Linked DNA regions of Azospirillum brasilense. The protein of the gene in region 2 binds, or shares a complex with, the protein of the main gene of each other region. Links are inferred from orthologs where the notes say so. Each region holds a gene or a part of one and is shown on either strand. Other genes may lie near its edges. The genes, in order: D3869_RS02000 and sdhA.

Region 1 (15,429 bases), 1.6 Mb from region 2 along the record:
CCCGGCTGCGCGGGGGCGGAGCGGCTGGGCGCCGACGGGCGGACGCCCCGCTCGATCGCCGCGGCGGCGATGGCCTTCAGGAAAGGCTGCGAAATGCCCAGCAGGAGCTGCGGGTCCTCGGCCGCCCAGGCCATCAGAAGCTTCTGCGCGGTCGCCCGGCTCCCCTTGGCCGCCACCAGCGCGTCGCGCACCTTGCCGTCCACATAGGAATTCGCCATCGCCACACGCCTCCGACCGCCGCGGACGCTTATCCGCGCAACAGGGCGACTCTCCGGCGGCAAGGGTTAACAAAGGGTTGCGGAAGCGGTTGCCCGGACGCGGCAGGACGCCCCACAGGCAGGGCGGTTGCGCGGCGGGGCGGGAATGGGGGATAGTAGGCCTATGCTGATCGAAACCTACGCCGACCTGATCTGCCCCTGGTGCTACATCGGAAAGCGGCGGCTTGCCCGCGCGCTGGCCGACCGGCCGCGTGTCCAGGTGGAACTGCGCTGGCAGCCCTTCCAGCTCAACCCGGACATGGCGCCGGGCGGCATGGAGCGCAGCGCCTATCTGGCGGCCAAGTTCGGCGGCACGGAGCGGGCGCGGCAGATCCATCTGGTGGTCGAGGAAACAGCGGAGCGCGACGGCCTGCCGCTGCGGCTGGACCGCATCCGGCGCACGCCCAACAGCTTCGATGGGCACCGGCTGATCCGCATCGCCGCCCGCCACGGGCTGGGCGACCGGATGGCCGACGCGCTGTTCCACGCCTATTTCGTGGACGGGCTGGACATCGGCGACCGCGACACGCTGGCCGCGACCGCCGCCGGTCTGGGCTTCGATTTCGCGGACATCAAGACCCTGCTGAACGGCGACGCGGAGACGTCGGCGGTCTTCAACGCCGACGCCACGGCGCGCCAGCTCGGCCTTCAGGCGGTGCCCTGCTATATCTTCAACCGGCGCTACGCGCTGTCCGGCGCGCAGGAGCCTGCCAGCTTCCTCCCGCTTCTCGACCTCGGGGTGGAGGAGCAGGAAGGCGTGACGGCGGCGGCCGATTGATGATCCGCGTAACCCCACGCATCAGCCTGGACGAGAGCGAGCTTCAGGAGAGCTTCATCCGCGCCTCCGGCCCCGGCGGCCAGCACGTCAACAAGACGGACAGCGCGGTGCAATTGCGCTTCGACGTGGCGGCCTCGCCGAACATCCCCGACGACGTGAAGGCCCGGCTGGTCCGGCTGGCCGGTTCGCGCATGACGGCGGCGGGCGTGCTGATCATCGTCGGCGACACCTACCGCAGCCAGCTTCGCAACCGCGAGGACGTTCGGGAGCGGTTGATCGACCTGATCCGCGACGCGACGGTGGTGCCGAAGAGCCGCCGCCCGACCAAGCCGACCCTCGGCTCCAAGAAGCGTCGCCTGGAGGCCAAGGGTCAGCGGTCCGACATCAAGCGTCTGCGCTCCGGCAAGCCGGAGGACTGACTCCGCTCAGTGCGGGGTCTTCTGGCGGCTGAGCGAGATCATGTTCCCGCCATACTGGAACTCCGGCAGGTTGGCGAACTGATCCTTGGTAAGCTGGGTCGCCACGAGGGCGTCCTGCTGCTGGTTGTAGCGGACGTTGTCGATGTCCAGCGCCACATTGCGGCCGCCGATGCCCATGATGCCGCCGGTGGAGACCACGAGCTGGCTTGGCCGGTTGCTGCGGTTGAACAGCACGTCCTCGACCTGCCCCACCTTCTGCCCATCATAGGCGACGACCGACTTGCCCAACATGGCCTGCGGCTCGATCCGCGAGGCGGTCTGGAGCGACTGCTCGGACATCGGGCGGGATGCCTGCTCGCTTCCCCCACCGAACCAGCTCGACGTCTCGGCGCAGCCCCCCAAAGCCAAAAGCGCGACCGCCGACAGGACCGGAACAGCAACCTTACGCATAGCCCCCTCCTTCTGACGAGATAACCACGCGGGTTTAAACAGGCCGTCGACCGCAATCGTCACGGTGTCTTGCGGCGATCGCGCCCAACGCGCCGGAACGCGCCGCGTCCAGCCGTGTTCTGCACTCTCTCAACTCTCCCCCGAGGCTCCGCAGATCATGGCCGAAGACACCGCCCGCCGGTTGCAGGCCCGCCCCATTCCGGTGCCGAAGGCCGCCCCGCCCGCCTCCACCCAGACGACCCTGCTGGTCATCGCGCTGGTGGTGGCGACCCTGTATCTGGGAAGCGACATCCTGGTCCCCATCGCGCTGGCGGTGCTGCTGACCTTCGTCCTGGCGCCCATCGTCAGCCGGCTGGAGCGGCTCCGTCTGGGCCGGGTGCCGTCGGTGCTGGCGGTGGTGGTGCTGGTCTTCGCGGGCATCGCCGGCTTCGGCATGGTGGTCGGCGGGCAGATAGCCGACCTTGCCAACAACCTGCCCAGCTACCAGCGCAACGTCCACGCCAAGCTGGATTCGCTGCGCTCCAGCGCGTCGTCGGCGGGCAGCGGCGGGGTGGTCCAGCAGGCGACCGAAGCCTTCCGCGACCTGAAGCAGGGGCTGGAGCAGGTGACCGGGGAAAACCCGCCCGCCGCCACGGCTCCGGCCAGCGCCCTGCCCGCCCCCGGCGCCGCGCGGGAGCCGGTGCCGGTGCGGATCGAGCAGGACGGCTCCGACGCCCTGACCATCATCAGCGACGTGCTGGGGCCGGCCATGGCCCCGGTCGCCACGGCGGGCATGGTGCTGGTCTTCACCATCTTCATGTTGCTGCAGCGCGAGGACCTGCGCGACCGGCTGATCCGGCTGGCCGGGTCCGGCGACCTCAGCCGCACGACGGAGGCGATGAACGACGCGGGCGAACGGGTCAGCCGCTACCTGCTGATGCAGTGCGTGGTCAACGTCACCTACGGCCTGCCCATCGGGATCGGGCTGTGGCTGCTCGGCGTGCCGAACCCGCTCTTGTGGGGGATGCTGGCGACGGTGCTGCGCTTCATCCCCTTCCTGGGACCGGCGATCGCCGCGGCCTTCCCGATCCTGCTGTCCTTCGCGGTCGATGCGGGATGGACCCTGCCGCTGCTTTGCATCGCCCTGTTCGTGGCGGTCGAGCTGTTCTCCAACAACGTGGTGGAGCCCTGGCTCTACGGCTCCGCCACCGGCCTGTCGTCGCTGGCGATCATCGTGGCGGCGGTGTTCTGGACCACGCTGTGGGGGCCGGTCGGGCTGCTGCTGGCGACTCCGCTGACCGTCTGCCTCGTCGTGTTGGGCCGGCACGTTCCACAGCTTCATTTCCTGGAGGTGATGCTGGGCGACCGTCCAGTCCTGCCCGACGAGGCCAAGCTGTACCAGCGCCTGCTCGCCCGCGACCCCATCGAGGCCATGGAGATCGCCGAGGAGAAGATGAGCAAGGGCGGGCTGGTCGAGGCCGGGCACGGCCTGCTCATCCCCGCCCTGTCGCTGGCCGAACAGGACCGCCAGCGCAACCGCCTGAACCCGGAGGGACGGCAGGCGGTGGCCGAGGGCATGGTCGCCCTGCTGGACGAGATGATGGAAGCCTCGCCGCCCGCCGCGGAGGACACGCCGCTGGTGCTGTGCATCGGCGCCCGCAATGACCTGGACGAGGCGGCGGCGGCGCTGCTCGGCCATCTGCTGCGCCCGCGCGGGCTGCGCGCCGACGTGCTCCCCTGCGAGAAGGTGTCCGTCCGCTCCATCGCCGCGCTGGCGCCGACCGGGGTGTCGGCGGTGGTCCTGTCCTACCTGAACCCGTCCGCCCTGTCGCACGCCCGCCGGTTGGTGCGCCGGTTGCGCCTGCATTTCGGGCCCAACGTGCCGATCCTGCTCTGCCTGTGGAGCGCCCACCCCGAGGCCGACGCACCAGAGCACGCCGTCGCCCAGACCTCGGCCGACCGCGTCGCCACCAGCCTGACCGGCGCCGTCACGCAGCTGGAGGAACTGAACGTGCTCGCCGCCGTCGAGGCGGAAAAGGCCCCGCAGGCGTGACGGTCAGGAGGAGGCCATGACGGTGCAGACGCGCTTCAGCGCGTCGGCCGCGCGCTCCACGTCCTCATCGCGCACCAGCACGTAATCGGTGTCGTAGGTGGACATGGCGAAGATCGGCACCCGCGCCTGGGCCAGCGGCACGGCGATGCGCGCCAGCACCCCGAACAACGAAAAGTCCAGCGGCCCTTCCACCTTGAAGGCGCGCCATCCCCGCTCCGCCGTCACGCCGTCCGGCACGCGGGACTCGCGGCAGAGGATCGACAGCTCCTCCCCCGTGCGGGTGGCGCTGACCAGCGGGTCGGTCCAGTCGAGCCAGCCGGGCATCCCGTCCCCCGGCGCCAGCCGCGCCACCGCCAGACGGTCGGGCAGGAGCGACAGGGTGAGCGGCTTGGTCTCCGGCAGCAGGGCGGCGTCCAACGTTGCGCGGTCCACCTCGAAGGGCTTGAGGATGCGCTTGGCTCTCGCCGCCAGCGACGGAATGCGGGAGCGCATGGCCCGGCCCAGCATGTCCGCCGCGACCGGGCGAAGCTCCGGATCGTCCGCCGCCAGATCGACCATGGCCTGAAGCGCGGCGCTCTGCACGATCCGGCTGGCCCGGTTCTCGAACCAGTCTTCCAGAAGCGCCACGGCGCGCCCGCGCTGCTCCTCCGTCAGGGTCAGGCGCGGCAGGACCGCCGCCAAGTGCCAGCGCACCTCCGCCTGCTCGATGGCCGCGGCGTCGGTCAGCAGCCGTTCCGCGAAGGCGTCCAGCGGACGGGCATCGCCGCGCGACACCCGCTCCAGCGCGTCGGCGGCGCGCATCCGCACCCCGGCGTCGCCGTCGAACAGGCAGGCGACCAGTTCCGGCAGCCGGGCGGGATCGGCGGCCACCGCCTCCGCCACCGTCGGAATGTCGCCGAAGGCCCGCCGGTCACCGCCAAGCGCCAGGGCCTTCGCCAGGCCCCCGTCCTTGGACCCGCTAACCTTGGGCCCATTATCCGTGCTCATCGCCTCAGCGCCGCCCGAAGGGACGCGAGGGGATGTTCCGCCCGAACTTCGATCCGGCCTTCAGCGCGCTGGGCCGCGGCGGCGGAGGGGGCGGCGGAGGCGGTGGCGCCTCGCCCTTCGGCACGGCGCCGCCACCGGCCATCTGGGCGAGATCGCTCATCAGCCGGTTGACGCCGCGCACCCGCTGGGCCTCGTCGGCCCATTCGCGGGTGTAGACCAGCTTGTGGTCGGGCCGCAGCTTCATCAGGCTCATCTGCTGGCTGATGTAGGTCAGCAGCTTGGCCGGCTCGGCGTAGCTGTTGTTGCGGAAGGTCAGCACGGCGCCCTTCGGCCCGGCGTCCACCCGCTCCACCCCCGCCTGACGGCAGAGCTGCTTGATGGTCACCACGTCGAGCAGGTTCTCCACCTCGCCCGGCAGCTTGCCGAAACGGTCGATCAGCTCCGCCGCGAAACCGTCGATCTCCGCCCGGTCCACCAGCTCGGCGATGCGACGGTAGAGCGACAGGCGCACCGTCAGGTCGGGAACATACTCCTCCGGGATCAGCACCGGGGTGCCGAGGTTGATCTGCGGGGTCCAGGGCTGGTCCTCCGCCCCGCTCGGCACCTGCCCGTCCATGTTGGCGCGGGCGTTGGCGACGGCTTCCTCCAGCATGTGCTGGTACAGCTCGACGCCGACCTCCTTGACGTGGCCCGACTGCTCCTCGCCCAGCAGGTTGCCGGCGCCGCGGATGTCCATGTCATGGCTGGCCAGCTGGAAGCCGGCGCCCAGGCTGTCCAGCGTCTCGATGACGTGCAGCCGCTGCTGCGCCGTGCCGGTCAGCGGCTTGTTCGGCGCGTAGGTGAGGTAGGCGTAGCCGCGCACCTTCGACCGGCCGACGCGCCCGCGGATCTGGTAGAGCTGGGCCAGACCGAACATGTCCGCCCGATGCACGATCAGCGTGTTGGCGTTGGGGATGTCGATGCCGCTCTCGATGATGTTGGTGGCGAGCAGCACCTCGAACTTGCCCTCGTCGAAGGCGGTCATCACCTCTTCCAGCTCGCTGGCCGGCATCTGGCCGTGGGCGGTGACGATCTTGACCTCGGGCACCAGTTCGCGCACCCGCTCGGCGACCTTGGGCAGGTCTTCGACGCGGGGGCAGACGTAGAAGGTCTGGCCGCCCCGGTAATGCTCGCGCAGGATGGCCTCGCGCACCACCACCGGGTCGTAGGGCAGCACGAAGGTGCGCACCGCCAGACGGTCCACCGGCGGGGTGGCGATCAGCGACAGCTCGCGCACGCCGGACAGCGCCATCTGGAGCGTGCGCGGGATTGGTGTGGCGGTCAGCGTCAGGACGTGCACGTCGGCGCGCAGCTCTTTCAGCCGCTCCTTCTGCTTCACGCCGAAATGCTGCTCCTCGTCGACGATGACCATGCCGAGCTGCTTGAACTGCACGCCCTTGCCGAGCAGCGCGTGGGTGCCGATCACGATGTCGGCGGTGCCCTCCGTCAACTCCTGCTTGACCTTGGTCTGCTCCTTGGCGGTGACCATGCGGGAGAGCTGGACGATGCGCAGCGGCAGCCCGGCGAAGCGGGTGGTGAAGGTCTTGAAATGCTGGCGCGCCAGCAGCGTGGTCGGCACCACCACGGCGACCTGCTGGCCGCTCATGGCGACGAGGAAGGCGGCGCGCAGCGCCACCTCCGTCTTGCCGAAACCGACGTCGCCGCAGACCAGCCGGTCCATGGGACGGCCCGAGCCGAGATCGGTGAAGACCTCCTCGATGGCCTTCAGCTGGTCGTCGGTCTCCGGATAGGGGAAGCGGGCGGCGAACTCCTGATAGACGCCCTCCGGCGTGTAGACCGGGTCGGCCTTCTTCAGCATGCGCTCGGCGGCGATCTTCAGCAGCGCCTCGGCCATGTCCTTCAGGCGCTTCTTGACGCGGGCCTTGCGGCCCTGCCAGCCGGCCCCGCCCAGCTTGTCGAGCTGCGCGTGCGCGTCCTCAGACCCGTAGCGGGTCAGCACCTCGATGTTCTCGACGGGGACGTAGAGCTTGTCGCCGCCCTCGTAGACCAGCCGCAGGCAGTCGTGGGGGGCGCCCGACACCTCCAGCGTCTCCAGCCCGTCGTAGCGCCCGATGCCGTGGTCCATGTGCACCACGAGGTCGCCGGAGGCCAGCGCCGTGTATTCGGCGATGAAGTTGGCGGCCTTGCGCTTCTTCTTCGCCGCCGGGCGGACGAGGCGGTCGCCGAGGATGTCCTGCTCGGTGATGACGGCCATGTCAGCGGAGGTGAAGCCGTGCTCCATTCCCAGCACGATCATGCCGATGATGTTGCGGTCGAAGCGGCGGACGTCCTCGATGCTCTCCGCCGGCTCGAGCCCCGGAATGCCGTGGTCGCCCAGCACCGTCATCAGACGGTCACGGGAACCCGCGGAATAGCCGGCCACCAGCACGCGCCGCCCGTCGGCCCGCAGGGCGCGGATGTGGTCCTTCACCGCCTCGAAGACGTTGACGTCGGGCCGCGCCCGCTCCTCGGCGAAGTCGTGGCCGCGGCGCCCACCGGCGTCCAGCGTGCCCTTGATGCCCGGCGGCGTGCCGAAGGGCTGGAGCTGCGCCACGGCGTGGGCGGCGAACAGGTCGTCCCAGGCCTGGGCGTCGAGGAACATCATGCCGACCGGCACCGGCTTGTAGACCGGCGAGCCCGTCCGCTTCTCGATGACGATCATGCTCTCGCGAGAGGCGTGGAAGTCCACCACCTGGGCGATGCGCGAATCGCGCGCCTCCGTCGCCTGATGGTCCAGCGAGAGGATGGCCTTGGGCATGTAGGCCAGCAGCGATTCCATCGTCTCGTGGAACAGCGGCAGCCAGTGTTCCATGCCGCCGTACTTGCGCCCGGCGCTGATCGCCTCGTAGAGCGGATCGTCGTCGGTGACCGCGCCGAACAGCTCCCGATAGCCGGAGCGGAAGCGGGCGATGCCGGCCTCGTCGAGGAAGACCTCCGACATCGGCTTAAGGTCGACGCCGTCGCGCTTGTCGGTGGTGCGCTGCGACATGGGGTCGAAGCTGCGCACGGCCTCCAACTCGTCGCCGAACAGGTCGAGGCGCAGCGGCTCGTCGGTGCCCGGCGGGAACAGGTCTATGATGCCGCCGCGCACGGCGAACTCGCCCGGCTCGCGCACCGTCTGGGCGCGGGTGTAGCCGTTGCCGGCCAGATAGCGTTGCAGCTTCTCCAGATCGATCCGGTCGCGCAAGCGTGCCGAGAACACCGCGTCGCGGAAGGCGGCGCGGGGCGGCACCTTCTGCACCATGGCATTGACGGTGGTCAGCACGACCAGCGGCGGCGCGTCCGCCTTGCGCGCCAGAAGGCGGGTCAGCGTGTCGATGCGCTTCGCCACGATGCCGCCGTTGGGCGACACCCGGTCGTAGGGCAGGCAGTCCCAGGCCGGGAACACCTGAACCTCCAGCGCCGGCGCGAAGAAGGCCAGCGCCTCCGCCAGCTGGGCGGCGCGGGTGTCGTCGAGCGCGACGTGGAGGAGTCCGGCGCTCCCCGCCCGCTTGGCGAGGTCGGCGAGGACGCGGGCGTCATGACCGGCGGGGGCGCCGCCGACCAGAAGGCGGCCGGAGCGTCCCGGCTGCAACTGTTCGAAGCTGGGCAAGGATCGGGCCTCAGGACCCCTGACGGGGCGTGTAGCGGAACTTGGTCAACAGCTGCATGACGTCGGTGTCATGCTCGGCGGGCAGCGGCTCGCGCCCGGCGTACCAGTTGTAGAGGTCGGGGTCGCTGAGTTCGAGCAGCGCCTCGTAACGGTCGAGCTGCGCGTGGTCGAAGTCCGGGACATGGGCGTCGGCGAAGCTGCCGATCAGCAGGTCCATCTCGCGCATGCCGCGGTGCCACGACCGGAAGCGCAGCCGCTTGCGCCGGTTTTCCAGGGATTCGCCGCTCTCGGACAGGGTGTTCTCGTCGCTCATGCCATCCACGCCAAAAAGCCCCGGCCCCGGAAGATAGGGGGCGGAGCGGTCCACATCCACCCCCGCATCCTGCACACCGGCACGCCCCCGCGCAAACCGAAATGCCGGACGGTCCCCCGGAAGGAGCTTGATTCAACGCGCCAGCCACGCCTCCAGCCCGTCGCGCAGGTCGGCCCCCGGCGCCAGCCGGGCGAAGCGCTCGGTCTCCACCGCCAGCCCCTCGCCGATGGTCATGTTCAGCCCGCGGGTCACCGCCCCCAGGATGCCGGACACCGCGGCCGGGGAATGCTGGACGATCCGCCCGGCCAGTTCGAAGGCGGCGGGCATCAGCGCCTCGTGGGGCACCACCTGATTGACCAGCCCCACCGCCAGAGCCGTCGCGGGCGGGAAGGTGTCGCCGGTCAGCAGCCATTCCAGCGCCCGCTTGCGCCCGGCGTTGCGGGGAAGCCGCTGCGTCCCGCCGAAGGTCGGCATCATGCCGAGCCTGATCTCCGCCTTGGAGAAGGTCGCCCGCTCGCTGGCGACGGCGAGGTGTGACGCCTCCAGAATCTCGCAGCCGCCGCCGTAGCAGATGCCGTTGACCGCGGCGATGATGGGCTTGGGGAAGGACTCGATCCGCGCGCACAGCGTCTGTCCGGGCCGGAAGGCGCGCACCGCCGCCTCCGGTCCCCGGCGGACGGCCGGAGTGAATTCCGCGATGTCGGCCCCGGCGGAGAAGGCCCGCTCCCCGGCGCCGGTGACGATGATCGCCCGCACCGCCGCGTCGGCCTCCAGCGCATCCAGCGTGTCGAGCATGGCGGCGGCCAGCGCCGTGCTGATGGCGTTCAGCTTGGCGGGGCGGTTCAGGGTGAGGGTGACGATTCCTCCGGCGGTGACGCACAGCACGGGGTTGGCGGGGTCGGCGTGTTTGGTCGTCAGGGGCATGGCACGGTCCTTTTGTCCTGCGTTTGGGATGCCCCACTGTCGAGCCCGAGCCACGCCCCTGACAAACGAGTACGCCGCGTTTTCGGGTGAGCAACGCTCACCTGAAAAGGGGACTCCGCCGCACGCCAAAGCGTCACCTTGACAGAATCGCGACAGTTGGTACACTGAACAGTCCCAGCCACTTTCGGTGGAGGTCGCCATGACCGACGGATCGATCGGACGCCCGGAACCCCTGGTCCGTTCGGCCGGCGTGGTGGAGCGCACCGGCGGCGCGACCGACCGCAGAAAACGGCGGCAAAATCGGCAGGACCTGCAACAGCAGGAGCGCGAGCAGCAGGAGCGCCGCGACCAGGACGAGGCCAACCACAAGCGGCGGCGCCTTTACGACCTGCTGTTCGACGAGATCGACGAGCTGGACACGCTGAACGCCGGCCAGCGGGCGCGCATCAAGCAGAATCTGCGCGCGCAGCTCGCGAACCGCCGTCCGCCGCCCCACCTCGCCCCCAACCTCGCCCAGCCGCCGCCGGCGGATGAGGACATCGAACGCATCGCGGCGGCGCTCCTTGAGAAGGCCGTCGCGGCCCATTCGGTCGATCACGACCACATCGTCGCCATGGCGGCGCCGACGCACCCGGCGCTTCCGCCGGGACAGACGGCGGAAAATGTGGCGCTCGCCAACCAGCTCCGCGATTGCCTGGAACAGCGGACGACGACATCGCGGCGCGTTGCCGTGTATCTGCGCCTTCTTCTGACGCTTGAGGGCGCCTTCCGCCCGCATCTTGTGGTGGACGCCTGACCACAGCCCATCGCGGCTGTGATGCGCGAATTCGGAGAAAGCCCCCTCCGATGCGCCACCCAGGATGGTTGGACCATGCGGCACAATGGCCCTGTTGTTTCTCCGGCGGAGTCCGGGCGCGTTCCCGCGCCGTTCCCGTCGCGGAAAACCCGCTCCCGCAGGGAGGTTCCCCCGTGCCCGACACCCATCTCGCCACGCACGCCCAGCCGTCCGGCGACGCCCTCCGCCAAACTCTCTCCACCCGTTTCCAGAAGGTCCGCGCCCGCACCGCCGAACTGGCGGCCCCCTTGTCGCCCGAGGATCTGATGGTCCAGTCGGTGGCCGACGGCGCCCCGGCCAAATGGCACCTCGCCCACACCACATGGCTGTTCGAAACCACCGTCCTGGTGCCCTGCAACCCCGGCTACCGTCCTTTCGACCCGGCTTTCCTGACGCTGTTCGCCGCGCGCGACGACCGCTTCGGCAGCCACCAGCTTCCCTCGCCCACCCTGCGCCTGCTCTCCCGGCCCAACGCGGCGGAGGTGATGCGCTACCGCGACCATGTGAACGCCGCGGTTCTGCACCTGCTGAACCAGGCCGACGAGGCGGAACTGCCGGAGATCGCCGACCGGGTGATCGTCGGCATCACGCACGAGCGGCGCCACCAGGAACGGCTGCTGACCCACATCAAGCACGCCTTCTGGAGCAACCCGCTGCGCCCCGCCTACGACCAGCCGCCGCAGAGCGTACCGGCTCCGCCGCAGCCCGAACGCTGGATCGAGCATGAGGGAGGCCTCGTCGAGATCGGGCGGACGGAGGCCTGGGCCGGATTCGACCATGAGGGGCCGCGCCACCGCGTCCATCTGGAGCCCTTCCGTCTCGCCGCCCTGCCGGTGTCCTGCGGTGCCTTCCGCGCGTTCATCGAGGACGGCGGATACGCCAAACGCTCGCTCTGGCTCGCCGACGGCTGGGAGGCGGTGCAGACCGAGGGATGGCAGGCCCCGCTCTATTGGGAATGGCGCGACGGCGCGTGGCAGATCTTCACGCTCTACGGCATGCGCCCGCTCGATCCCGCCGAGCCGGTCTGCCATGTCAGCTGGTTCGAGGCCGACGCCTTCGCCCGCTGGGCCGGCAAGCGCCTGCCCGAAGAGGCCGAATGGGAGGCCGTGGCGTCGCGCTGCGACAGCATGGGAAACCTGCTGGGCACCGGCCACCGCCATCCGCGCCCCAGCACCTGCCACGGCGACGGCCCCTGGCAATTGTTCGGCGACGTGTGGGAATGGACGCGCAGCCCCTTCACCCCCTACCCCGGCTACCGCCTGCCGGACGGGGTGGACGAGGCCGTCCACGGCCGGTTCATGATCAACCGCATGGTGCTGCGGGGCGGCAGCTGCGTCACCCCCTTCGACCACGCCAACCCCACCGCCCGGCATTACCTGCGGCCGGACTCCCGCCTGTCCTTCACCGGCCTGCGGCTGGCCGAGGATAGCTGAGATATTGGAATCGTTTTAAACGGTGGCGCTGCACCGCAGCAAGCTCTATAACCATAATTAAATTATGGCCTATGGAGCCCTTCATGTCCCTCGACCTGCCCCCGGTGTTCCGCCACCACGTCTTCTGTTGCTCCCAGCAGCGCCCGCCCGGCCACCCGCGCGGGAGCTGCGCGGCGAAGAACGCCCACCCGCTGTGGGAGCAGCTCGGCCAGCGCATCCAGGCCAAGGGGCTGCTGGACGTCGGCATGGCCTGGACCGGCTGCCTCGGCTTCTGCTCCGCCGGGCCACTGATGGTGGTCTATCCGGAGGGCCTGTGGTACCGCCCGGAAACGCCCGCCGACATCGACGAGATCGTCGACTCGCACCTCGTCAACAACACGCCGGTCGAACGGCTAGTGATGGTGCTGACTCGCTGAACACAAAAGCTGAACGCAGAAGCCCCTCCGCGGCGCGGCCGGCGGAGGGGCGTTCTTCGTGCGGACCGACGATGCTACTTGCGGAACAGGAACTCGCGGCCGACCTTCACGCGCTTCTCGCCGTCGTACTCGATGATGTCGGCGGTGGCGTAGGTCTCGGTCCAGCGCTCGGGCAGATAGCTGCCGGTGCCGATGATGTCGACGGGGGCGTTGGCCTCCGCCATCAGGCGGCACTTCGCCGGGCCGAAGCCGGAGCTGGCGACGATCTTCACCGCCGGGAATCCGGCCTCGTCCAGCTTCTCGCGCATGAAATGGATCGCCGCGGCCGACACGCCGGTGCCGATCAGGTAGCGGAGCTGCGTCTCGTCGCGGTAGCCGCGGATGGAATGGGGCGCGTGCCGCTCCAGCACGGCGTAGGAGCCCGGCGGGTCCAGCCCCTCCAGGAAGCGCCCGCCCGGCGTGTCGAGCCGCACCGCCAGCTTGCCTTGGGCGGCGAGGCCGGGGAAGCGGCGGCAGACCTCCAGCGCGTCGGTCACCTCGCGCCCGAAGTAATCGACCAGGACGGTCAGCGGCAGCTCGGGGAAGGTCTCGTGGAACATCTCTGCCGCCCGCACGGTCGAACCGGCATAGCCGATCAGCGCGTGCGGCATCGTCCCCATGCCCTTCTTCTGGCCGAAGAAATGGGCGGTGGCGTCGGTGGCGTTGCCGATGAAGCCCTTGGCGCCAACCTTGCGCTTCGCCCGGTCCGACCCGACCGAGGCGGCGTAGGCCATCATCTCCTCCATCTCCGTGCCGGCGCAGTGGCGCGCCTCCATGGCGAGGAAGGCGGTCTTCGGCAGGTCGGCGCACATGGTGAAGGCGTTGTAGGCGCCGACGCAGGCGGGGCCGAGCTTCTGCAGGATGATCGTCTCGGTGTCGACCAGATGGTAGAAGGAGCCGGTGATGTAGAGGATCGGCTCGCCCGCACCGACCCACTTTCCTTCCGGATAGTTCAGGACGATGTCGAGGTCGAACCCGCGCTCCCGCGCCACCGCCTCCAGCCATTCGATGGCGAGTCGCGGCGCGCAGACCACCGGGCGGCGCATGAAGATGGCGTAGGTGACCTTCTTGTCACCGAATTTCCCGACCGCCTCCTTGGTCCGCTTGAAATAGGTGTCGGTCCATTCGGTGATGGCCGACGCGGGCGGATGGTTGGCGGGCGCGTGACTGGCCGGCGGCTGGTTCCTGGTCTCGTCCATGGCGATGTCCTTGTCTTCCCGCTCTTGCCCTTCGCGACGGTCACGTCCGGAGGCCGCCCCCACCGCGGGAACGGCAATCCGATAGAGAAACCAGCATTATACGCCCCGGCCCTCCGGTGGAAGAGGCTTCATCCGCGACGGTCCACCGCCGCAAGCAACGGTGATTTACCGAAAATACGCTATGAAATCCGGCGCGTTTCAAACGCAAAGAAGATGAGAAGAAATGCGCAGTTCCTCGCTGTAATGCTCCGTCACCAAAAAGTATAAAATACCTGTATTTGACGCCTTCCCTTTATCCATCCACCATGCAGTCAAGAACAGGCGCCACACCCCTTCGGCGCCGGAAAAAGCGACGAGGTCGGCATGAGCCGGACAATCCGCCAGAACGCGCCGAACATTGCAGCGGCCCCCTCGACGCTGGATCGCCTGGGCCGCCGGGTGGTGGTCGGGCTTCTCTGCACCATGGCCGGGCTGGCCGCCGCGGGCACCGGCGGGGCCTTCCTGCTGAAGCCCGGCACGGCGCAGGCCGGGCGTGTGGTCGGGGACACGCTGCGCACCGCCGCCAACTACGCGCGGCTGCCGGCGATGATCTTCACGCTGAGCGACGGCGACCGGCTGCGTGAGCTGCGCGTCCGCGTGGTGCTCGACATGGAGCCGACCGCCCCGGTCAAGACGGTTGAAAGCTACGGGCCGCGCATCGCCAGCGCCATGACCAACGTGATGCTGGACACCGACCCCGGCGAACTGCGCGGGCGCAACGGCGCCTTCTACGTCAAGGACGCGGTGATGCGCACCGCCAGCAAGGAACTCGGCGCGATGAAGATCCGGCAGGTGCTGGTCCAGGAACTCGTCATGCGCTGACGGAAGGCCAGCCCGCCGCCCCGATCCGGCGCCTCGGCCAACGCTCGACAGGCGTGCCGGAATGGGGAACACTCCTGTCCCGTTCGGATCTTGGGATTGCAAGGAGACGGCCGTGGCCGAGTTCGATTTCGACCTGTTCACCATCGGTGCCGGCTCCGGCGGCGTCGCGGCCAGCCGGCGGGCCGCGTCCATGGGGGCCAAGGTCGCCATCTGCGAAGGCAGCCGGGTCGGCGGCACCTGCGTCATCCGCGGCTGCGTGCCGAAGAAGCTGCTGGTCTACGCCGCCCAGTTCCGCGACGCCTTCGAGGATTCCAGCGCCTATGGCTGGTCCACCACCATGCCGGCCTTCGACTGGGCGACGCTGATCGGGCGCAAGGACGCCGAGATCGACCGGCTGAACGGCATCTACATCAAGATGCTGGAGAACTCCGGCGTCACCCTGCACACCGGCTTCGGGCGGCTGATCGACCGCCACACGGTGGAGGTGGCGAACAAGCGCTACACCGCCAAGAACATCCTGGTCGCCACCGGCGGCTGGCCGGCCCTCCCCAAGATTCCGGGCATCGAGCACGCCGTCACCTCCAACGAGGCGCTGCAGCTCGGCACCCTGCCCCACTCCGTCATCATCCTGGGCGGCGGCTACATCGCCGTCGAGTTCGCCGGGATCTTCCGGGGCCTGGGCGCCGAGGTCACGATCATGATCCGCGGCGAGGAGCTGCTGAACGGCTTCGACGACGACATCCGCGTCGCGCTGGCCCAGGAGATGCGCAAGCGCGGCATCACCATCCTCACCCGCACCCAGCCGGTGAAGGTGGAGGAAGGCCCCGGCGGCTTCACCGTCACCGACCAGTTGGG
Region 2 (15,574 bases):
AGGCGGCGGGCAGATCGAGGACCGACACGTCGGTGAAGGGCGAAAGCGGGTCGACGATCACCCAGCGGCGCCCGTCGTGCAGCAGCGCGAAGCAGTGGCGGTAGCCCGGCTTCAGCAGGCGCAGCCACCACAGTTCCGCCTCGCCCCGGAAGACCACCCAGGCGCGCGGCGCGTCCGCTCCCGGCCGGCAGGGCCCCGCTTGGCAGGGCTGCGGCAGAGGCGTGCTCACTGAACGATGCCCTTGTCGCGCAGCACCGGGCGGAGCCGGTCGAACGCCTCCCGCCACAGGGTGTGGGCGCGCTGCTCGCGGTAACGCGCCGGGTCCGGCGCCATCAGGCGGCGCCCGTAATGAACCAGCACATGCAGATGGTCGCGGATCAGCAGGCGGCGGCGGTACAGCCGATCCACCGCGCACAGCACGTCGCCGGGCTCGCACGGGCGCTGGACGAGCCCCCGCCCGGCGGCGATGCGCGCCCCGGCGGCCTTGGCGTCCTGCGCCTGGACCGACCAGAACCACGCCTCCTCCGCGCTGCCGAACGGCTCCCCGACGGCGTCGGACAGGACCATGGACGTGTTGCGGTGATGGACCATGCGTGGGGTCTCCCTCGGAATTGCAGCTCTTGCGTTCGCGGGCGCCACATCGCTCTCGGGCGGAGCGCCGGATGGGCCGCGGCACGCGCGGCTGGCGAACAGATGTTCACGTTATGTACTGATTAAAATCCTTCGTCAAGGAAAATATGAATAGGTTCCTAGGGACGAGGCGGGCGGTTTATGTGATTATCCTCCCATGCTCAAACATGCGGACATTTGGCGGGCCATCGACCGCCTCGCGGCCCAGCACGGGCTGTCGGCCTCCGGGCTCGCGCGGCGCGCGGGGCTGGACCCGACGACCTTCAACAAGAGCAAGCGGACCACCGGCGACGGCAAGCTCCGCTGGCCCTCGACGGAGAGCGTGTCCAAGGTTCTGGAGGCGACCGGCGCGTCGCTGTCGGAATTCGTCAGCCTCGTCGGCGATGCCGCGGGCGCCGGCTCGCTCCAGCGGGTGCCGGTCATCGGCTACGCCCAGGCGGGCAACGCCGGCTTCTTCGACGACGCCGGCTTTCCCTCGGGCGTGGGCTGGGACGAGCTTCTGTTCCCCAGCATCGGCGACCCCCACGCCTACGCGCTGGAGATCGCCGGGGACAGCATGGACCCGGTCTACCGCGACGGCGACACCATCATCGTCTCGCCCGCCGCGCAGATCCGGCGCAACGACCGCGTCGTCGTCCGCACCAAGGGCGGCGAGGTGATGGCGAAGCAGCTCCTGCGCGAGACCGCCACGAAGATCGAGCTGATCTCCATCAACCGCGCCCATCCGGACCGCAGCATCCCGCGCGCCGAGGTGGCCTGGATGGCCCGCATCGTCTGGGCAAGCCAGTAAGCGTCAGCCCTGCGGCACACGGTCCTAGGATATTTTTCCTTTACATTGGCGGTCCGAAGGTCTAGCGTCCGGTCATGACCGGAATCGCCAGAACGCCTCCGCGCCCCTCGCGTCTCGAAGATCTGGCCCTTCTCGAAGCGTTGGAACGCCACCACGATGACGCGCCGCCACGCGACGCTTTGCGGGCTGCGCTTCTGGAAGGGGTGGAGCGCTACACCGTCCTGGCCCGGGCCGCCGCGCTTCGCCTGCATGTCCGGTTGGCCGAGGAGGCGCGCCGGGGCACCGCGCACCGTCGCCGCGCCCTGCCCGCCGACCGGACGGCCAGCGACGTCTGGTTGACCCGCCTCACCGCCGCGCTGACCCATCACCGCAACGCCGCCAGCGCGCTGGTTCGCGCAGGCGGCTGAACCGGCGCGGTCGTCAGACCGCCGGAGGGCTGCCGGCCCCGTCCATGTCCGGGGATGCCCCCTCCACGGCGGCGGCGGAGACGGCCCGCGCCTTCCTGGCGCGCGGTTTGCGAACCGGCTGTGCGGGCGACCGGACGCTCACCGGTTCGGCCGCGCCCTCGACGCTCAAAGACACAGTGGGCGTCGGCGCCTCCGGCAGCGTCGCGACCTTGTCCCGGTCCGCCCCCCTTTTCAACACCTTGCTTTTGGAAAAGCCGGACTCGCGCAGGGCCGTTTTCAACTCCTCCCACGCCAGCCGGATTTCCGTGGCGAAGGCCCGCGCGTCGTCGTCGCGGTGGGTGCGGAAATACTCCGCGGCTTCCCGCATCTGGGCCGGCAGGGTTTCCGCCCCGGCGCGCACCGCCTCGTTGCGCAGGCGGTTGTGACGGTCGTCCAGATAGGTGAGGATTTCCGACAACTCCTCCGGCGTGCAGCTTTTCTGCAGCTTGTCGGTGACCACGGGGGCGGCCTTGTCGATCTTCCCGACCAGCTCCGACCGCCCGCGCTTCAGGTCCGGATCGTAGACGGTGCGGATCACCTGGATCACGCGGCGCCGTTCGCGGAATTGCATGCCCTTCCTCCACGGATTCCTTCGGTGGGCCGCCCCACCGTTTCGACGGAATCATGCCGCGGAACCGGCCAGTCATCAAGCCGGTTTCCGGGCCGCATACCGCCCGGAAACCGGCATTCGGGATCGATCGCCGCCGGTCAGCGGAAGGCGAATTCCCAATAGAGCGCCCGTGCCCGCGCCGCCAGGGGGCCGGGTTGCAGGACGCGCTGCTCGACGCGGGTGACCGGCACCACCTTGGCGTAATTGCCCGTCGAGAAGACCTCGTCCGCCTCCAGCACGTCGCTGGGGCTCAGGGTGGCCTCCTCCACCGTCACGCCGTCGTCGCGCAGCAGGGCGATCACGCGCTGTCGGGTGATGCCGTTGAGGAAGGTGCCGTTGTGCACCGGCGTGCGCACCACCCCGTCCTTGGCGATGAACAGGTTGGCCGTGGCGAATTCCGCGACGTTGCCGATGGGGTCGAGCATGATGGCGTTGTCGAAGCCGCGCTCCCGCGCCTCCTTCAGGGCCAGCCCGGCGTTGGGGTAGAGGCAGGCGGCCTTGGCCTCGGTCGGCGCCATGTCCGGCACCGGGCGGCGGCGGCTCGACAGCCCGGCGGTGAAGCCGGCGACGCTGGGCAGCGGCGCCTCGTAGACCGACAGGACGAAGCGCGTGCTCTCCGCGTCGGGCGCGACGAAGCCCTCCTCCGCGTAGAACATGGGGCGGATGTACAGCTCGGCCTCCTTGGGGAAGCGGCGGATGCCGTCCCAGCACAGCTCCTCGATCTCGCCGGCGGTCAGCATGGGGGCGAGGCCCATCACCTGGGCCGAGCGCACGACGCGGGCGCAGTGGCGGTCAAGGTCGGGGGCCACACCCTGGAAAGCGCGGGCGCCGTCGAAAACGACCGAAGACAGCCAGAGCGCGTGAGTCATCGGGCCGACGATGGCGGGGTTGCCCGCGATCCATTCGCCCTGGATGTAGCTCAACGCCTGGCCGGCCGTGCTGCCCATGATCTTCTCCCTTTTTGGCTTGGGGTTGGTTCTATCCGGATGGTTCGCTCCCTCGAAAAGCATACCCCCTCATCGCCGCCGGTCAACCTGCGCAGACGGGCCAGCCGGACGGTTGATGCAGGACACCCTCACCACACCGGGAGCGACAGACCCATGGGCTGGACCTATTCGAGCGCCTTTCCGCAGCCGCTGCGCGCGGCCCCGCCCTTCCCGCCGCCGGGCCAGGACCTTCCCACCCCGGGCCCCCTGACTGACAACCCGGACCTGCCGACCCCCGGCCCGCAGGAGGATATGCCCTCCCCCCTGCCCAACGACGACCTGCCGCCGTCCCGGCCCACCGACCCCGACTTCGCGTGAGCCAGGACGCCGCCCAAGGACCAATGCAAACGGGGCGCCCCCTCGCGGAGGCGCCCCGTTCCTCATCAACGAACCGAAACGGACGGATCAGCGGCGCTGAACCATCAGCTTCTTGATCTCGGCGATGGCCTTGGCCGGGTTGAGGCCCTTCGGGCACGCCTTGGTGCAGTTCATGATGGTGTGGCAGCGATAGAGGCGGAACGGGTCCTCGAGGTTGTCGAGGCGCTCGCCCGTCATCTCGTCGCGGCTGTCCACGATCCAGCGGTAGGCCTGGAGCAGGATCGACGGGCCGAGGTAGCGGTCGCCGTTCCACCAGTAGCTGGGGCAGGAGGTCGAGCAGCAGAAGCACAGGATGCACTCGTAGAGGCCGTCCAGCTTGGCGCGGTCCTCCGGCGACTGCAGACGCTCGCGGCTCGGGGCCGGCGACTGCGACTGCAGCCACGGCTTGATCGAGGCGAGCTGGGCGTAGATGTGCTTCAGGTCGGGGACGAGATCCTTGACCACCGGCATGTGCGGCAGCGGGTAGATCTTGACGTCGCCCTTCACCTCCTCGATGGCCTTCAGGCAGGCCAGCGTGTTGGTGCCGTCGATGTTCATCGCGCAGGACCCGCAGATGCCCTCGCGGCAGGAGCGCCGGAAGGTCAGGGTCGAGTCGACGTTGTTCTTGATGTAGATGATCGCGTCCAGGATCATCGGGCCGAACTTGTCGAGGTCGACGACGTAGGTGTCGACCCGCGGGTTCTGTCCGTCATCCGGCGACCAGCGGTAGATCTTGAAGGTCTTCGCCCGCTTGGCGCCGTTGGCGGCGTTGATGGTCTTGCCGACGCCGACCTTGGAATTGGCGGGCAGGTTGAATTCGACCATGGTTCGTATCCTTGCCTTGCTCTTGCCGCCTTAGTAGACGCGGGCCTTGGGCGGGAACACCTGCACCTCGTCGGTCAGGGTGTAGAGATGGACCGGGCGGTACCCGATCTTCGTCTCGCCCTTGCCCGACACCTCGATGACGGTGTGCTTCATCCAGTTCTCGTCGTCGCGGTCCGGATAGTCCTCGCGGGCGTGGGCGCCGCGGCTCTCCGGACGGTTCTTCGCCGAGTGGAGCGTGGCGACCGCCTGGTACAGCAGGTTGTCCAGCTCGATGGCTTCGACGAGGTCGGAGTTCCAGACCAGCGAACGGTCGCTGATCGCCATGTCGCTCTTCTTGGCGAAGGTCTGGTCGATGAGCCTGACGCCCTCCTCCAGCACCTCGCCGGTGCGGAAGACCGCGCAGTTGTTCTGCATGGTCCGCTGCATTTCCAGGCGAAGCTCCGACGACTTGATCGAGCCCTTGGCGTTGCGGATGCGGTCGAAGCGCTCCAGCGCGACGTCGGTCGCGGCGGCGGACGACGACACCGACTTGCCCTTCTCGACGATCTCGGCGGCGCGGATGGCCGCCGAACGGCCGAACACCACGAGGTCGAGCAGCGAGTTGGAGCCCAGGCGGTTCGCGCCGTGCACCGACACGCAGGCCGCCTCGCCGATGGCCATCAGGCCGGGCACCACGCGGTCCGGATCCTCGGCGGTCGGGTTGACCACCTCGCAACGGAAGTTGGTGGGGATGCCGCCCATGTTGTAGTGCACCGTTGGTAGAACCGGGATCGGTTCCTTGGTGACGTCCACGCCGGCGAAGATCTTGGCCGTCTCGGCGATGCCGGGCAGGCGCTGGTGGATGATCTCCGGCGGGAGATGCTCCAGGTGCAGGTGGATGTGGTCCTTGTGCTCACCGACGCCGCGGCCCTCGCGGATCTCGATGGTCATCGAGCGGGACACCACGTCGCGCGAGGCGAGGTCCTTGGCCGACGGCGCGTAGCGCTCCATGAAGCGCTCGCCGTTGGAGTTGGTGAGGTAGCCGCCCTCGCCGCGCACGCCCTCGGTGATGAGGCAGCCGGAGCCGTAGATGCCGGTCGGGTGGAACTGCACGAACTCCATGTCCTGCAGCGGCAGGCCGGCGCGCAGCACCATGCCGCCGCCGTCGCCCGTGCAGGTGTGGGCCGAGGTGGCGGAGAAGTAGGCGCGGCCGTAGCCGCCCGTCGCCAGAACGACGAGCTGGGCGCGGAAGCGGTGGATGGTGCCGTCGTCGAGGTTCCAGGCCACCACGCCCTTGCAGACGCCGTCCTCCATGATGAGGTCGAGCGCGAAGTACTCGACGAAGAACTCCGCCTCGTGCTTCAGCGACTGCTGGTAGAGGGTGTGCAGGATGGCGTGGCCGGTGCGGTCGGCGGCGGCGCAGGTGCGGTAGGCCTGCTGCTTGCCGTAATGGGCGGTCATGCCGCCGAAGGCGCGCTGGTAGATCTTGCCTTCCGGCGTGCGCGAGAAGGGCACGCCGTAGTGCTCCAGCTCGATGATCGCCGGGATGGCCTCGCGGCACATGTACTCGATGGCGTCCTGGTCGCCCAGCCAGTCCGACCCCTTGACGGTGTCGTACATGTGGAAGCGCCAGTCGTCCTCGCTCATGTTGCCGAGCGCCGCCGAGATGCCGCCCTGGGCGGCCACGGTGTGCGAGCGGGTCGGGAAGACCTTGGTGATGCACGCCGTCTTCAGGCCCTTCTCGGCCATGCCGAAGGTGGCGCGCAGGCCCGCGCCGCCGGCACCGACGACGACGACGTCATAGGAATGATCGATAATATCGTAGGCGGCCATGGCTCGTCAGGCTCCGAACGAAATCTTGAGGACGGCGATGACGCAGGCGGCACCCAGCACGAAGCACAGGGCTTTCACGGCCAGGATGCTCAGGATCTTCGCCATCTCATTGTGCACGTAGTCCTCGATCACCACCTGCAGCCCGGCCTGGGCGTGGTGGAAGGTGACCACGGCGGTCAGCACCATCATCAGCGCCGAGAAGGGCGACTCCAGCCACGCGACGAAGGCCGCGTGATCGGCGCCCAGATGGCGGATCACGCCGAAGACGAACCAGATGGTCAGCGGAACCAGGGCGATGGCGGTCACGCGCTGGTGCCACCAATGCTCGGTGCCGTGCTTGGCGGAGCCCAGGCCGCGCGCGATCTGCAGCGGCGAGCGGAGGGTCTTGCTGTTGGACGCCATGTCTTCTCTCCTCACCACACGGCCAGGCCGATGATCCAGGTCAGCACGGTCAGCACGGCCGCCGCACCGATGACGATCTGGTTGCCGCGCTCGGCCTCGCTCAGCTCGAACGACTTGCCGGCGTCCCACACCAGATGCCGGATGCCGTTGCACAGGTGATAATAGAGCGCCAGCGACCAGCCGAACATCAGCAGCAGCCCGAAGAAGGAGCCGATGAAGTGCTGCGCGCGCTCGTAGGCGGCGGGGCTGGTGGCAGCGGCGACCAGCCACCAGGTCAGCAGAAGGGTGCCCACGGCCAGCCCCACGCCCGTGATGCGGTGCGTGATGGACAGGAGCGCGGTCCTGGGGAGTTTGTAGACTTGCAGATGCGGAGAGAGCGGCCGACCGCTGCCGTTTGCCATTGCGTCGTCCTCAGTTCGGCGACCGGTCGCGGCAAGGAGGGCTGTTGCCGCGACGGCGGGTGATGCGAGACCGAAAGTTTTAAGCCCTGCTGTGTTTGGCGATTGAATTACGCCTCTACCGCACACGAGTCAACGGCAGGGACTTGGCCGTGGCCAAAATGGCGCACCGCGGGAAGTGCCTGAAAACTAACGGGCTTTGCTGCAGCTGGTATTACCAGGGCCGAAACCCGGCTTCGCCGTTCAGCCTATTACTTGTCGAAGCGGCGAACATTCTCCACCATCATCGAATACATCTGGGTAATCAGCTCCGCCGGACGCAGCCGGCCGAAGGGAATGTTCTCCTTGGCCCATTCCACCAGCCCCTCGGGCGGGCGGACCGGAGCGACCTCGTAGCCGGCCTTCTTCAGCGCGTTCATCACCGAACGCGCCTGCTTGGTGTAGTCCTCGTTGAAGAAGGACTTGTCCGCGTCCTTGATCGCCTTGGCGATGATGTCTTCGAGCGGAGTGGCCATGCCCCGGTGTGCCGGTCGCGGTCGTTCGTGATAGGGCGGACACGGTGTCACAACGCGGGCGCTGTTGCAATTCCATTGGGAACCGCATACCTCAAGCCCTCTTCGCACCGCATATCACAGGGATTAACCGCCATGGGCTACACAGTCGCGGTCGTCGGCGCCACCGGCAACGTCGGACGGGAAATGCTGACCACCCTCGCCGACCGCCGGTTCCCGGCCGACGCGGTGATCGCCCTGGCCGCCGACAGCGCGGTCGGCAAGGAGGTGTCCTTCGGCGAGGACGCGGTGCTGAAGGTGGAGGACGTCGCCCGCTTCGACTTCAAGGGCGTGGACATCGCGCTGTTCGCCGCGGACGCCAAGGTCTCGGCGGCCCACGCGCCGCGCGCCGCCGCGGCGGGCGCCGTGGTGATCGACGCCAGCCCGCAGTTCCGCATGGACCCCGACGTCCCGCTGGTGGTCCCGGAGGTCAACGCCGACGCGCTCGCCGGCTACGCGACGAAGAACATCGTGGCCAGCCCCGGCGGCGCGGCCGTCCTTCTGGCCATGGCGCTGAAGCCCCTGCACGAGCAGGCCACGATCAGCCGCGTCGTCGTCTCCACCTACCAGGCGGCCTCGGACGCCGGCAAGGAGGGCATGGACGAGCTGTTCGGCCAGACCCGCGCCATCTACGTGAACGACCCGGTGCAGAAGTCCGTCTTCTCCAAGCAGATCGCCTTCAACGTCATCCCCCACGTCGGCCCCTTCATGGAGGACGGCGCGACGCGGGACGAATGGGCGCTGAACGTCGAGACGAAGAAGGTCCTCGACCCCAAGATCAAGGTGAGCGCGACCTGCGTCCGCGTCCCCGTCTTCATCGGCCATTCCGCCGCCATCACCATCGAATGCGTCGAGCCGCTGACCGCCGAGGAGGCCCGCCGCATCCTGCGCAAGGCGCCGGGCATGCAGGTGATCGACCAGCACGAGAACGACGGCTACATCACCCCGGTCGAGGTCGCCGGCGACGACCCGGTCTTCGTCAGCCGCATCCGCGAGGACTACACGGTGGACAACGGCCTGTCCTTCTGGGCGTCCACCGACAACCTGCGCAAGGGCGCCGCGCTCAACGCCGTGCAGATCGCCGAGCTGCTGGTGAAGGAGTATCTCGACGCGTGATCCCGATCCGCTCCTCCCGTCCGGACGACGCCCCGGTCCTCTTTGCCGTCTGGCTCGCCGCGGTGCGCAGCACGCACGATTTCCTGAGCGAGGAGGACATTGCCTTCTACGCCGACCTCGTGCGCGACCAGTATCTTCCGGCGGCGGCGCTGCTGGTCGCGGTGGACGGCGACGACCGGCCGGTCGGTTTCCTGGGCATGACCGGGTGCAAGATCGACACGCTGTTCGTCGATCCGGCGTGGCACGGCCGGGGGATCGGCCGCGCCCTGGTCGCCCGCGCTCGCGACGGCGGACCGCATCTGACGGTGGATGTGAACGAGCAGAACGGCGCCGCCCGGGCCTTTTATCGGCGCCTCGGCTTCCGGGAGGTCGGGCGCTCCGCGCTGGACGACAGCGGCCGCCCGTTCCCCTTGCTGCATCTGGCCCTTTAAAGCGGATTGCAATCCGCTTTGGACCGCGCCGGCGGTCCCGGTCGCACATGCGACCGGAGCCCGCCGGCGAATGAGGCGCTATGAGTCCAAAGCGAACGGAAGTTCGCTTTAGCTCCGGCCGACGCGAACCGACCGGAGCCAGAAGGGCTTACTTGACGAACAGCCGGTACAGGGCCGAGTGGTCCAGCCCGCCGTCGCCCTGCTCGGCCAGCAGTTCGAACAGCTCCAGGCTGAGGCCCAGCGCGGGAAGCTGGATGCCGGACTGCTCCGCCAGTTCCTCCGCCTGCTTCAGGTCCTTGATCTGGGTGACCACGCGGCCGCCCGGCGTGAAGTCGCCGGAGACCATGCGCTGGCCGTGCAGGTCCAGGATGCGCGATTCGGCAAAGCCGCCGCGGATGGCGTCGCGGACCTTGCCCGGCTCCACCCCCGCCGCCTTGGCCAGCGCCAGCGCCTCGGCCACCGCGCCGATGCTCAGCGCGACGATCACCTGATTCGCCATCTTGGCGACCTGACCGGCCCCGCTGCCGCCGACATGGGTGATGCGCTGGCCCATCGCCTGGAACAGCGGCAGGGCGCGCGCGAAGGCCTCCTCCGTGCCGCCGGCCATGATGGTCAGGGTGCCGGCCTCCGCCGCCACCGTGCCGCCGGACACCGGGGCGTCCACCCAGTCGGCGCCCTTGGCGCGGACGGCCTCGGCCAGCTTGCGGGTCGCCCCGACCGCCGTGGTGCCCATGTCGATGACGAGATGGCCGGGCCGCAGCGCGTCCATCAGCGCGGCGGCCACCGCCTCCACAGCCACGGTGTCCGACAGCATCAGCACGATGGAGTCGGCGCGGGCGGCGACCTCGGCGGGCCCGGCGGCGGGGCTCATGCCCTCGGCCGCCAGCTCCTCGACGGGGCCGGGGCTGCGGCTGCTGATCACCAGGGCCGCGCCGGCCTTCGCCAGATTGCGAGCCATCGGCCGGCCCATCAGGCCCAGCCCGATGAAGCCGACCGTACGGTCCTTGAGGTTGGCCATGTCCCTGGCTGTCATGCTCCCGGCCGTCACAGGCGGGTATGGCGCGCCCGCGCGCCGCGTTCGATGGCGGCGGCGCACAGCCGGTCCACGCCCAGCTTGTGCCGGATCAGCTCCAGCATCCGCAGTTCCTCCTGCGAGGCCGACGGGTCCGCCGCGGCGATGTCGCAGGCGAGCGCGTAGGCGGTCTCGGACAGCTTGGACGGAATGGCCTCCTTGACGATCTGGAGCGTCGTCTCCAGCCCGTCGGCGTCGGCCAGCAGGCCGGAGCATTCGCGGGTCACGTCGGTCAGCCGGTCGATGTCGAAATCCTTGAAGATCGGCAGGTAGCGGACGTTCTCGCCGATGGCCTCAAGCTCCGCGTCCGTCATGTCGCCGTCGCACGCCGACACCAGCACCATGACGTAGATGAGCGCGCTGTGATGGTTGATCATCGAAACTCCTGCGGAAAAAGGGCCCCGCCCAATCTTGCCCGCCCCCCGCGCGCCGTCAAGGGAGGGAGCGCCGTCAAGGGAGCTATGCCCGGGGCGGACGGGTGGGTCCCTCGACAGGGGACGGGTTGCCCCTTAAGGTCGCCCCCCATGTCGGTGGTCTTCAACGTGGCGCTCCCGGTCTTCGCCATCATCCTGGCGGGCGTCCTTTCCGGTAAGGCGAAGCTGCTCGGTCCCGCCTCGTCGGAGGCGCTGAACAAGTTCGTCTACTGGATGGCCCTGCCGCCGGTGCTGTTCCTCGGAACGGCCAAGCGCTCGCTGCCCGAGATCTTCAACGGCCCCTTCATCGGCGCCTTCCTCGGCTCGATGCTGGCGGTCTACGCGCTGGGCGCCCTGCTCGGCTGGCTGATCCACCGCGAGCGGACGCAGATCCAGTGCATGCAGGGGCTGAACGCCTGCTTCTCCAACACCGGCTACATGGGCATCCCGCTGTTCCTGGCGGCCTTCGGCCCCGACCGTCTGGCCCCGGCCATCCTCGCCACCGTCATCATGAGCGCGATCATGGTCGGCATCGCGGTGATCTGGCTGGAGTTCGCCAACAGCCAGGGCGGCGGCATCGGCAAGGCGCTGCGCGACGTCGGCCGGGCGCTGGTCAAGAACCCGCTGATCATTTCCACGGCCCTGGGGCTCGCCTGGTCGGTCTTCCTATCCGGCGTGCCGGTGCCGCGCCCGGTCGCCATCTACTGCGACCTGATGGGCGCCTCCGCCGGCCCCTGCGCCCTCTTCGCCATCGGCCTGTTCCTGGCGACCCAGAGCCTGAAGGCCAATTTTCTGGAGGTCGGCTGGATCAGCGCGTGCAAGCTGGTGGTGCAGCCGGCGCTGGCCTGGCTGCTCATCCAGACGCTGTTCCCGCTGGACCCCTTCTGGGCCGGGTCGGCCATCATCCTCGCCGGCCTGCCCACCGGCGCCTTGACCTTCGTGGTGGCCAGCCAGTACCGCATCTATGTGGAGCGCACCTCCGCCGCGATCCTGATGTCCACCATCGCCAGCGTGGTCACCCTGTCCGTCCTGCTGGCCACCTACGCGCCGCCGCTCTGAACCTTGGCTTGCGGTCGCCCGGTCGTGTTCGCCTCTTCGGCTGCTCATCTTTCCTGACACAAAGACATCATTGAACAAGTGTCGCGCAGAACACGCCGCGTCGGTTTTGCATATTTTTTAATAATTGCCGCTCCATCATTTGATACAGGCAAGTCCAACGCCCCACGCAGGGACGTCTGGACTGCCAAATACTTTCGTTCAGACTCATAACAATCGACCGCCGCCGCATCGTTTCGGGGGAAAGAGATACGCGCCATGTCCATGCTGAGTTCCATGACCATCCGGACCAAGGTGGTCGCCGCCACCGTCTGTGTCCTGCTGATGTCGGTCGCCCTGGGACTGTTCGCCGTTGACCGGCTGAGCACCGTCAACCACGCCGCTGAGGAAATCCGCTCCAACTGGCTGCCCAGCGTCACCGCCATCGGGGAGATCGACGGCGCGGCCAACGATTACCGCATCCTGGAGGCGTCCCACATCCTGGCGCTCCACCCCGCGGAAATGGCCGAGGTCGAAAAGGAAATGACCACGGTTCTGAACCGCTTGGCGGAGGCCCGGCGGAAGTATGAACCGCTGTTGGCCCCCGGTTGGGAAACCCAGACCTTCAAGCGCTGGGAGGCCGCCTGGGACAGCTATCTGAAGATCAGCCAAGGCAAGCTGCTTTCCTCCTCCCGGGCCAACGAGAACGAGAAGGCCACCGGCATCTATCGGGAGGACTCGCGCAAGGCGTTCGACGAATGCTCCGCGCTCATCAACGAGCTGACCGCCTCCAACGTCCAGAACGCCGCGAAGGCGGCGGACTCCGGGCGGGCCACCTATGTCGGGGCGCGGAACTGGATTCTGGGCGCCATCGCCTTCGTGGCGGTCCTCTGCCTGTTCGCCGGCATCGCCATGACCAAGTCGGTCGCCCGGCCCATCGTCGCCCTGACCGCCATCATGGACCGTCTGGCCAAGCGCGACCTCGGCATCGCGGTGGAAGGCGGCGCCCGCCGGGACGAGATCGGCGCCATGGCGCGTGCGGTGCAGGTCTTCAAGGACGGCCTGATCGAGGCGGAGCGCCTGACCGCCGCCCAGGCCGCCGAGGAGGAGAACAAGCGCCGCCGCACCGAGCGGATCGATTCGCTGATCCGCAACTTCGACGGCGCGGTGCACAGCGTCCTGCAGACCGTGGGCGCCGCGGCGTCGCAGCTCGACACCACCGCCCGCAGCATGACCGACATCGCCGAGCACACGCGGGCCGAGGCCGGCAGCGCAGCGGCGGCGGCCGAACTGACCTCCGCCAACGTGCAGACCGTCGCCGCCGCGTCGGAGGAGATGGCCGCCTCCATCACCGAGATCTCCCAGCAGGTGTCGCAGTCGGCCGGCATCGCCGGCAAGGCGGTGGACGAGGCCGACCGCACCAACGCCACCGTGCAGGGGCTGTCGGAAGCGGCCCAGCGCATCGGCGACGTGGTGGACCTGATCCAGAACATCGCCGCCCAGACCAACCTGCTGGCCCTCAACGCCACCATCGAGGCGGCCCGCGCCGGCGAGGCCGGCAAGGGCTTCGCCGTCGTGGCGAGCGAGGTCAAGAGCCTCGCCAACCAGACCTCCAAGGCGACGGAGGAGATCGCCCAGCAGATCGCCGGCATCCAGGCGGCCACCGGCGGGGCGGTCGGCGCGATCCGCGGGATCGGGGCGACCATCTCCTCGATCAACGACATCTCCTCCTCCATCGCCGCCGCCATCGAGGAGCAGGGGGCGGCGACCCAGGAGATCAGCCGCAACGTCCAGCAGGCGGCGCAGAGCACCCAGGAGGTGACCAGCAACATCGGCCGCGTGTCGCAGGCCGCGACCGAGACCGGCAGCGCCGCGAGCCAGGTGATGTCGGCCTCCGGCGACCTGAACCAGGGGGCGATGCGCCTGAAGAGCGAGGTGGAGAACTTCCTCGTCGCCATCAAGGCGGCCTGAGGATCCCCCGATCAGGACCGGAGGGCGGCAGTGGGACCGTCCTCCGGTCCCGCTCCTGTTGCCAAGCCGCCGCTGCCCGTATAATGTGCACCGCGCATCAAGAGTTGAGCGGACGCTCAACGCCAACCTGCTTTCCCGAGCAAGGTGGCGTCCCGAAGGGGGATGTGGCCGGACCGGCAAACAAACGGGGTTCGCCATGACGTCTGTTCCGACCGATGCACCGACAGCGGAGCCGGACGAGTCATGCCCATCAGGATACCCAACGATCTTCCCGCCTTCACCGCCCTCCAGACCGAGGGCGTCATGGTCATGCAGGAGGCCGACGCCGTCCGGCAGGACATCCGGCCGCTGCGCTTCGGCCTGCTCAACCTGATGCCCGACAAGATCCGGACCGAGACGCAGATCGCCCGCCTTCTGGGCAACACGCCGCTTCAGGTCGAGCTGTCGCTGATCCGGATCACCAACCATGTGCCGCGCAACACCGCGGCGGACCACATGAGCGCCTTCTACCGCTCATGGGAGGACGCGCGCCGCGAGACGTTCGACGGCTTCATCATCACCGGCGCCCCGGTCGAGACGATGCCCTTCGAGGAGGTGTCCTACTGGGACGAGCTGTGTTCGGTCTTCGACTGGACGCAGAGCCACGTCCACGCCTGTCTGAACATCTGCTGGGCGGCGCAGGCCGCCGTTCATCATTTCCACGGCGTGCCGAAGCATCTTCTGCCGCGAAAGGCGTCCGGGGTCTACCGGCACCGCAACCGCGCCCCCGCCTCGCCCTACCTGTGCGGCCTGTCCGACGGCGTGCCCATCCCGGTCTCGCGCTGGACCGAGGTGCGCGAGGAGGACATCCTCCCGGAAAGCGGCCTGCGCGTGCTCCTCGATGCCCCGGAGACCGGCCCCTGCCTGCTGGAGGACGCCGCCCACCGGTCGCTGCACATGTTCAACCACATCGAGTACGACACGGACACGCTGCGCAACGAGTATGTCCGGGACGTCGCCAAGGACCCGGCCACGCCGGTTCCCCAGGGCTATTTCCCCGACGACGACCCGAGCCAGCCGCCGGAGAACCGGTGGCGGAGCCACGCCCATCTGCTGTTCGCCAACTGGATCAACCAAGTCTACCAGACGACGCCCTTCGACCTCGCGCGCATCGGCAAAGCCGGATAGGCCGCCGTCACGGCGGCTTGGCCGCCCCATCGCCGCTCACCCCCTGTTGCGCCCCATCGTCCATCTGCAAGGCGAGCCAGAGCAGATGAGCCACGGCGGCCGGGCTGACACCGGTCGGACGGGAGCCGCCCGCACCGTCCGCCGCCAGACCGTACAGGGCCGCCACCAGATGGCCCTTGGCGCGGGGCGACAGCCGGCGGCCCCGGTCGGCCAGCCCCTGCTCGACCAGGGCGACCGCCTCGCTCAACAGCGCGAGGTCGAGCACCGACCGGGGAGGGGCGGCATCCCGCGGCGGAAGCGGAAGAGCACCGTCGCCGGACTCCGGCCGCCCGGCCGCCATCCGCATGCGGCCCCGGCCGGTCAGCAACCAGTTCATATCGATGCCGAGGGTGGCCAGTTCCGACAGGGTCTCCCCCTTCGGCAGCTTGCCGTTCAACTCGTAGGACTGCCACGTGTTCTCCCCGAGGCGGAATCGGCGAGACATTGTTTTTTGTGTCTCACCGAGAAATTCGCGCACGGTTTTGAGCCGGTCCCCAAGCTGCACCATGCCGGCTTCTCCCAA

What was found.
Region 1: the proteins of sdhA (region 2) and D3869_RS02000 are in contact, whole or in part, in a crystal structure (PDB 6C12), measured with the Escherichia coli proteins. The link is inferred for Azospirillum brasilense from one-to-one orthologs.

Annotation. Positions count from the first base shown.
Region 1 is NZ_CP032345.1:371,906-387,334, forward strand. Bases 7,217-9,980 are described here. They hold D3869_RS02000 (succinate dehydrogenase assembly factor 2), read right to left. Parts: upstream 8,868-9,980; coding sequence 8,565-8,867; downstream 7,217-8,564. Other genes in these bases: mfd (transcription-repair coupling factor), read right to left, coding at 7,217-8,554; D3869_RS02005 (crotonase/enoyl-CoA hydratase family protein), read right to left, coding at 9,000-9,791. Also shown: D3869_RS01965 (hypothetical protein), read right to left, coding at 1-218; D3869_RS01970 (DsbA family oxidoreductase), read left to right, coding at 382-1,035; alternative ribosome rescue aminoacyl-tRNA hydrolase ArfB, read left to right, coding at 1,035-1,454; D3869_RS01980 (PRC-barrel domain-containing protein), read right to left, coding at 1,461-1,904; D3869_RS01985 (AI-2E family transporter), read left to right, coding at 2,062-3,936; D3869_RS33405 (ACT domain-containing protein), read right to left, coding at 3,940-4,923; more of mfd, read right to left, coding at 4,928-7,216; D3869_RS02010 (hypothetical protein), read left to right, coding at 9,991-10,587; ergothioneine biosynthesis protein EgtB, read left to right, coding at 10,761-12,059; D3869_RS02020 ((2Fe-2S) ferredoxin domain-containing protein), read left to right, coding at 12,143-12,475; D3869_RS02025 (nicotinate phosphoribosyltransferase), read right to left, coding at 12,550-13,713; D3869_RS02030 (flagellar basal body-associated FliL family protein), read left to right, coding at 14,077-14,574; gor (glutathione-disulfide reductase), read left to right, coding at 14,687-15,429. UniProt on the Escherichia coli protein: An FAD assembly protein, which accelerates covalent attachment of the cofactor into other proteins.
Region 2 is NZ_CP032345.1:2,019,005-2,034,578, reverse strand. The notes cover bases 4,066-6,974. They hold sdhA (succinate dehydrogenase flavoprotein subunit), read right to left. Parts: upstream 6,457-6,974; coding sequence 4,675-6,456; downstream 4,066-4,674. Other genes in these bases: sdhC (succinate dehydrogenase, cytochrome b556 subunit), read right to left, coding at 6,870-6,974; sdhD (succinate dehydrogenase, hydrophobic membrane anchor protein), read right to left, coding at 6,463-6,858; D3869_RS09785 (succinate dehydrogenase iron-sulfur subunit), read right to left, coding at 4,066-4,644. Outside these bases: D3869_RS09820 (hypothetical protein), read right to left, coding at 1-229; D3869_RS09815 (hypothetical protein), read right to left, coding at 226-591; D3869_RS09810 (S24 family peptidase), read left to right, coding at 788-1,420; D3869_RS09805 (hypothetical protein), read left to right, coding at 1,495-1,827; D3869_RS09800 (hypothetical protein), read right to left, coding at 1,841-2,437; D3869_RS09795 (branched-chain amino acid aminotransferase), read right to left, coding at 2,575-3,423; D3869_RS09790 (hypothetical protein), read left to right, coding at 3,577-3,780; more of D3869_RS09785, read right to left, coding at 3,868-4,065; more of sdhC, read right to left, coding at 6,975-7,259; D3869_RS09765 (hypothetical protein), read right to left, coding at 7,508-7,771; D3869_RS09760 (aspartate-semialdehyde dehydrogenase), read left to right, coding at 7,904-8,923; D3869_RS09755 (acetyltransferase), read left to right, coding at 8,920-9,354; D3869_RS09750 (NAD(P)-dependent oxidoreductase), read right to left, coding at 9,503-10,372; D3869_RS09745 (tellurite resistance TerB family protein), read right to left, coding at 10,399-10,803; D3869_RS09740 (AEC family transporter), read left to right, coding at 10,951-11,898; D3869_RS09735 (methyl-accepting chemotaxis protein), read left to right, coding at 12,154-13,845; and 2 more genes. UniProt on the Escherichia coli protein: Two distinct, membrane-bound, FAD-containing enzymes are responsible for the catalysis of fumarate and succinate interconversion; the fumarate reductase is used in anaerobic growth, and the succinate dehydrogenase is used in aerobic growth.